3 regions of the Saccharopolyspora sp. NPDC002376 genome follow, and region 2 is predicted to be linked to each of the others. Evidence: riboswitches for the same ligand, from Rfam matches in the RefSeq annotation. Region 2 holds a riboswitch; each other region holds the start of a gene.
What was found. Region 2 has a riboswitch for glycine ahead of gcvP (aminomethyl-transferring glycine dehydrogenase). Riboswitches for the same ligand answer to the same signal wherever they lie in the genome.
Positions count from the first base shown of each region.

Region 1 (2,254 bases), on a different contig from region 2:
CGGTGCCCTTCGGCGGGCCCGGCTGAGGCGGGCATCTCGATCGCGATCACCCGGTGTCGCTCGTTCGGGACGGCCAGTTCGTTGGCCGCGACCCGCCAGCCCTCGCCGCCGTCCAGCAGCAGCCGCACCTGCTCCGCGCTGCGCCGCCGCTCGGCGTCGGCCACCGCCCGCCAGCGCAGCAGCTGCAGCGCGACCAGGTGTGCGGTGTCGGCGAACGCCGTCGCACGCTCCTCGGAAACCTCCTCGGGCACCACCGCCCACATGGATCCGAGCAGCTCGCCGCCCATCCTGATCGGCACGACCAATCGGGGCAGCGTGCCGTCCTGCTGGGCGGGCACGAAGATCGCCGAACTGCCCTTGCTGAGCTTGCGGAAGGTGCCGTACGCCCGGAACTTGGCCAGCACGTCGTCCGGCTGCCTGCGCCCCATGATCGTCGAGACCCGCGCGGGATCGGTGAGGTCCTGCCGGGCCGAGTAGGCCAGCACCTGGGAGCGCGCGTCCTCGATCGTGACCGGCGCGTCCACCACGTCGGCCACCGCGTCGGCGAGCCGGAACAGATCGCCGACCCCGGGGCTGCGCGCGCCCGCCTCGTCGATGTCGGTCCCGGCCAGCGCCGCCCTGATCAGCCAGACCAGCTGGGCCCACGCGGTCTCCGACCGGACCTCGACCAGCGCGACCCCGGCCGCCTCGGCCGCGGCGACGATGCGCTCATCGGCGGAGACCGGCGGTTTCAGCAGCACCGCCGAAGCGCCCCGGTCGCCGCAGACGCGCACCAGTGACGCCGCCTGCTCGCGGTCCGCGACGGCCACGCCCAGCACGAGGTCGCCGTCGACGACGGTCAGGTGCTGGTCGGGTTCGGCGATGACCACGTCGCCGACGCACGCGGTCGATTCCGGGACGACCACCGAGCGCAGCAGGGTCGGGCCGACCCGTTCGACCAGTGCTCGGACGTCGAGCATCACCGGCCTCCTGGAGAAGCGGCCGCCTTGGCGGTCAGTTGGGGAGGGCATTGTGACACCAAGACAGGCACGTTTATCGTTGCTGAGCAGTCTGACAATCGCATACTGGCCGTCGACCCCGTGCGGGAGAGACCTCGTACCAGCTGCGAGGCGCCGAAGGAGCAAGACTCCCCACAAACTCTCAGGCACCCATGACCGTTCGGGCGAGGCAACTCTGGAAAGCGCGCGCCACCGCTGGCGCGCCACCCAAGGTGCAAGTCGCAGGTCTGCGGCGAAGCTCTCAGGTCCCGAAACAGAGGGGGAGGCCCAGCACATTTCCGGGCGCGCCCGCGCCCTCCGAGCAGCCTTGGAGCCTCCCACCATGTCCCTGCCGCAGAACCTGCGCTACACCGAAGAGCACGAGTGGATCGAGGACCGCGACGAGCTGGTCCGCATCGGCATCACCGACCACGCCGCCGAGGCGCTCGGCGACATCGTCTTCGTGCAGCTGCCGGAGGTCGGCGAGCAGATCGAGGCCGGGCAGACCTGCGGTGAGATGGAGTCCACCAAGTCCGTGAGCGACCTGTTCGCGCCGGTCACCGGCGAGGTCGTGGCGATCAACGAGTCCGTTGTGGATGATCCCGCGCTGGTCAACGCCGAGCCGTTCGCCGGCGGTTGGCTGCTGGAGGTGCGCGCCACCGGTACCGGTGCTGTGCTCACCGCGGAGCAGTACGCCGAACTGATCGGGCAGTAGGACCCGGGCAGCAGCGGAGGCGATCAATGGCGATCAGTGTCTTCGACCTGTTCTCAGTGGGCATCGGACCGTCCAGTTCGCACACCGTGGGACCGATGCGGGCGGCCAAGCGATTCGCGCGACGACTGCGCGACGCGGGCCGGTTGCCGCAGGTCACGCGGGTCAAGGCGGAGCTGTTCGGTTCGTTGGGGGCGACCGGCCACGGGCACGGCAGCCCGAAGGCGGTGCTGCTGGGCCTGGAGGGCCACAGCCCGGAGGTCGTCGATCCGGCCGCGGTGGCGGACCGGGTCGTCGAGATCGGCGAGACGGGGCGGCTGTGCCTCGACGGGACGCACGAGATCCGGTTCAGCTCGGACCGCGATCTGGTGATGCACCGCCGCAGGTCGCTGCCGGTGCACCCGAACGGCATGCGGTTCACCGCCTTCGCCGGGGACGCCGAGCTGGACAGCGCGGTGTACTACTCGGTGGGCGGTGGTTTCGTCGTCGACGAGGACGCGACCGGGTCCGACCGGATCAAACCGGACGAGACCGAGCTGCGGCTGCCATTCCGCACCGGCATGGA
Region 1 is NZ_JBSFBZ010000010.1:3,416-5,669, forward strand. It holds gene ACWCO2_RS09640 (PucR family transcriptional regulator) at 1-959, opposite strand, end outside; glycine riboswitch at 1,073-1,167, shown strand; glycine riboswitch at 1,168-1,265, shown strand; gene gcvH (glycine cleavage system protein GcvH) at 1,321-1,692, shown strand; gene ACWCO2_RS09650 (L-serine ammonia-lyase) at 1,719-2,254, shown strand, end outside.
Region 1: another riboswitch for glycine. It lies ahead of gcvH (glycine cleavage system protein GcvH); the one in region 2 lies ahead of gcvP (aminomethyl-transferring glycine dehydrogenase).

Region 2 (2,254 bases):
GACGGGGACGTGCGGGTTTCGGCGCGGCCGAGCGACTCGGTTGCCCTGGCGTTGCGCATCGGGGTGCCGATCCACGCCGACGAGTCGGTGCTGGACGAGGCCGGGCTGATCATCCCGGACGAGCAGGAGGACGAGGTGGAGAAGTTCCGCGAGTTCCTCGACTCCGTGTCTCCCGAGGACTTCCGCGGCGCGGACACCTGAGGCGTCGCAGACCCGAGATCTGACATCCGGCCCCCGCTTGCAGTTGCAGGCGGGGGCCGGGTCGTCCCGGCGCCCGCGCGTCGCGTTGACCTCCTCGCGAGGCAGGCATACCGTCGGGTTACGCGAAATCGCCCTGGTGTGATTCAGCGGGTGAACCGCCGATGCGGCGGTGCTGCGCCGCTGGCTGTCGGCGGGGTGTTCGCGGCCCTGATCGCAATCGATTCGGGCGCTGGTGATCGTCGTCGGCGACAAGCCGGACGAGGGGAGGCAGGCGTGGTCGAGGAAGCGTCCAACGGGGATGCTGCCGCGGAGCAGGGTGGGCTGTTCCCAGACGCCTCGCTGCCGGACGAACTGGTCGGCTACCGGGGCCCGGCCGCCTGCCAGATCGCCGGCATCACTTACCGCCAGTTGGACTACTGGGCGCGCACCAAGCTGGTCGGCCCGTCCATACGCGGTGCGGCCGGTTCCGGCTCGCAACGGCTGTACTCGTTCAAGGACATCCTGGTGCTCAAGGTGGTCAAGCGCCTGCTGGACACAGGGGTGTCGCTGCACAACATCCGGGTCGCGGTGGAGCACCTGCGCAACCGCGGCGTCGAGGACCTGGCGCGGCTGACGTTGTTCAGCGACGGGACGACGGTCTACGAGTGCACCTCTGCCGAGGAGGTGGTCGACCTGCTGCAAGGTGGTCAGGGCGTGTTCGGCATCGCCGTCAGCGGTGCGATGCGCGAGATCAGCGGCACCATCCACGAGTTCCCGGCCGAGCGGGCCGACGGCGGCGAGATGGTGCAGGCGGCGGACGAGCTGTCCCGCCGTCGCCGGGACCGCCAGGCCGAGACCGGCTGACCAGCCCTGGCCGTGATCGAAAGACTGTGCCGCAGCTCGCATCAGAGGTCCGCGCGGGCCACCTGATCGGGTAGGCTGCGACACATCGCCGACCCCGTGCGGGAGAGTCCGGCCCGGCCTAGCCGCGGTCGGCGCCGAAGGAGCAAAACCTCCCCGACAACCTCTCAGGCCACCTGGACCGCACGGGCGAGATACCTCTGGAAAGAGGTGGTGCCATTCGCTGGCACCACCCGCCGACGGTGCAAGCCCGGTCCCCGGGTGAAGCTCTCAGGCGTTCGCTTCGCGGACGGTGACAGAGGGGGAGAGCAGCGCAGTCCTGGCTGTACTGCCGCCCCTGTGTTCGCCGCGATGATTGAGGTTTGGCGATGTCCGACGTGACCCACGACCGCATTCCCCTGGCCGCTCTGGAGCACGGCACGCCGTTCTCCGACCGGCACGTCGGGCCGTCCCCGGCCGAACTGGCCCGCATGCTCGACGTGATCGGCGTCGGTTCGCTGGAGGAACTGGGCCGCAGCGCGGTGCCGGACGCGATCCGCGAGGACGACCTGCGCTTGGCGCTGCCCCAGCCGGCCACCGAGACCGCTGCGCTTGCCGAGCTGCGCGACCTCGCGCGCCGCTGTCACCCGCACACCGAGATGATCGGGCTCGGTTACTACGGCACCACGACCCCGCCGGTCATCCTGCGCAACGTGTTGGAGAACCCGGCCTGGTACACCGCGTACACGCCGTACCAGCCGGAGATCTCACAGGGCCGGCTCGAGGCGCTGCTGAACTTCCAGACGATGGTGGCCGACCTGGCCGGGGTGCCGGTGGCCAACGCGTCCATGCTGGACGAGGCGACCGCCGCGGCCGAGGGCATGACGCTCGTGCGCCGCGCCGGCAAGTCCAAGTCGCCGCGCTTCCTGGTCGACTCCGACACGCTGCCGCAGACCATCGCGGTCATCCAGACCCGCGCCGAGCCGCTGGGCATCGAGGTCGTCGTCGCCGACCTGTCGGCAGGGCTGCCCGAGGACGAGTTCTTCGGCGCGCTGCTGTCCTACCCGGGTGCTTCGGGTTCGGTGCGCGACCACGAGCGGATCATCGCCGAGGCGCACGAGCGCGGGGCGAAGGTCGTGGTGGCGTCCGATCTGCTGGCCCTGACGCTGCTGCGCGCGCCCGGTGAGATCGGTGCGGACGTGGTCGTCGGCAGCACCCAGCGATTCGGCGTGCC
Region 2 is NZ_JBSFBZ010000013.1:106,778-109,031, forward strand. It holds gene ACWCO2_RS12035 (bifunctional nuclease family protein) at 1-201, shown strand, start outside; gene ACWCO2_RS12040 (MerR family transcriptional regulator) at 475-1,044, shown strand; glycine riboswitch at 1,134-1,235, shown strand; gene gcvP (aminomethyl-transferring glycine dehydrogenase) at 1,410-2,254, shown strand, end outside.

Region 3 (2,254 bases), on a different contig from region 2:
GAGCCCGACCAGGGTGCGCTCGGTGGGCTTCTCCGCGACGGCGGCCAGCGCTTCCTTGCCGACGAAGTCGACGGTCTTGTCGAGCTTGACCACCCGGCCGAGGTTGGCGTGGAACGGCGTGAGCTCGGCGGACAGCTCGTTGCCGTACAGCGGCATGCCGGCTTCCAGGCGCAGCGTGTCGCGGCAGGACAGCCCGGCGGGCTGCAGCCCGTGCTCCGCGCCCGACTCGGTCAGCGCCTGCCACACGGCCTCGGCGTCGCCGGGCGCGGTGAACAGCTCGAAGCCGTCCTCGCCGGTGTAGCCGGTGCGCGCCAGCAGCACGTCCTTGCCCGCGACCTGGGCCGGGTAGCCCGCGTAGTACTTGACGCCGGAGAGGTCGGTCTCGGTCAGCGGCGCGAGGATCGCGACGGCGTTCGGGCCCTGGATCGCGATCAGCGCGTAGTCATCGGAGACGTCCTCGTGCTGGGCGTCGAACCCGCTGATCCGCTCGGTCAGCTCGGCGGAGACCACGGCGGCGTTCGCGGCGTTGGCCACCACCAGGAACTCCTGCTCGGCGAGGCGGTAGACGATCAGGTCGTCCAGCACACCGCCCTGCGCGTTGCAGATCATGGTGTAGCGCGCGCGGCCGGGCGTGATGCTGGAGGCGTTGGCGACCAGCGCGTGGTCCAGCGCGGCCGCGGCTTCCGGGCCGCTGATCCGGATCTCGCCCATGTGGCTCAGGTCGAACAGGCCGGCCGCGGTGCGCACCGCGTTGTGCTCGGCGATGTCACCGGAGTAGCGCAGCGGCATCTGCCAGCCGGCGAACTCGGTGAGGTTGGCGCCGAGTTCCTCGTGCACGTGGTGCAAGGGCGTCTGTCGTGGCGACGACATGGTGGTGGGACTCCTCCTGGTGGGCGCCGGTCGGCAGTCGAGGGCCGGTCAGCTCACTGCGCCCAACCTTATCGGGGACACCTCGACCCCGACCTGCGCGGGCTGCGCTGGTCGGGCGGTCTCCCCGGAGTCATTGGCCTGAGAGTTTCGCCACCTCGGGAGGTGGCTTGCACCGTGGGCGAGAAGTGCATGCTTCTGCTTTTCTCCGTGATCGCCTGGTGTCGTGCGGTGCCGGTGCCTGAGAGTTTGCTGGGGAGTGTTGCTCCTTCGGCGCCCCGGTCCCGAGAAGGGCCGGAGTCTCTCCCGCACGACGTCGTAGGCGCGCTATTCGGTTCTGCGTCAAGGACGCTACGAACCACCAGTGACCCACGTCAACCGGAAGGATGAGTGATCTCGTGCCGACTTGCTGTGGAGTTCTGAAAGAGCGTGAGGTCCAGTGGAGTGAAGCAGCGGGATCCCAAGAGCGTCGCGGAGTTAGTCGATCAAGGTGACGTCACGAGTGGAAGGCAACGGCGCTCATCTATACCGACCCGGAACTGGTCAAGCGCTTGAGTGGTCCGATCGAAGGGGACTTTGGCCCGGTGCCTCCGCCGGAAGGAGTCGATGAGTGACTCCCAAGCGTTAGCCGGTGAGTTCTCGGTACTGCTTCTGCAGGCCGTCGATGAGGGCTTCGAGGGCTAGTTCGAAGCTGGCTGCGTCGATTTCCGCTGCGTGTTCGCGGAGCAGGTGTGCCTTGTTCAGGTGGGGGAAGCGGTCGCCGTAGAGGTCCGCGTCGTCCGGGAAGCCGCCGCTGAACGAGCCCATCGCCGAGCCCACCACCAGGTACTTCGTCGAGGCGCCGATCATCGTGGCGTAGCGCTGCGGCCAGCCCGCGCTGGTCAGGCCGCCGTGCACCGCATCGGCTCGGCGCAGGGCGTTCTCGCGGCGGGCCGGGCCGTAGGCCAGGAACGGCACCAGGTTGGGGTGGGCCGCCAGCGCCGCGCGGTAGGAGCGGGCCCAGCTGCGCAGGCCGGTCGTCCAGTCCTGCTCGAAGTCCGAGACGTCCACCGAGCCCATCACGTCTTCGGCGATCTCGTGCAGCAGTTCTTCCTTGGTCGCGACGTGGTTGTACAGCGAGGCCGCGCGCACTCCGAGGCGTTCGGCGAGGCGGCGCATGGACAGCGCTTCCAGGCCATCGGCGTCGATGATCTCCAGTCCGACGCGGCGGATGCGTTCCGGCGACAGCCGGGGAGTGGTCGGTCTGGGCACGTCTTCTCCTAGTCGGATCTCTTGCGGCGCTCGCCGGGGCCGTCTTAGGCTGCCATAAAACTAACAACGTTAGTTAGATGGCCGCAGGAAAGGATCCGGCAATGGTCGACTTCTCGCTCTCCGACACCGAACGCGA
Region 3 is NZ_JBSFBZ010000008.1:26,269-28,522, reverse strand. It holds gene gcvT (glycine cleavage system aminomethyltransferase GcvT) at 1-870, opposite strand, end outside; glycine riboswitch at 988-1,086, opposite strand; glycine riboswitch at 1,087-1,186, opposite strand; gene ACWCO2_RS08335 (TetR/AcrR family transcriptional regulator) at 1,492-2,118, opposite strand; gene ACWCO2_RS08330 (acyl-CoA dehydrogenase family protein) at 2,220-2,254, shown strand, end outside.
Region 3: another riboswitch for glycine. It lies ahead of gcvT (glycine cleavage system aminomethyltransferase GcvT); the one in region 2 lies ahead of gcvP (aminomethyl-transferring glycine dehydrogenase).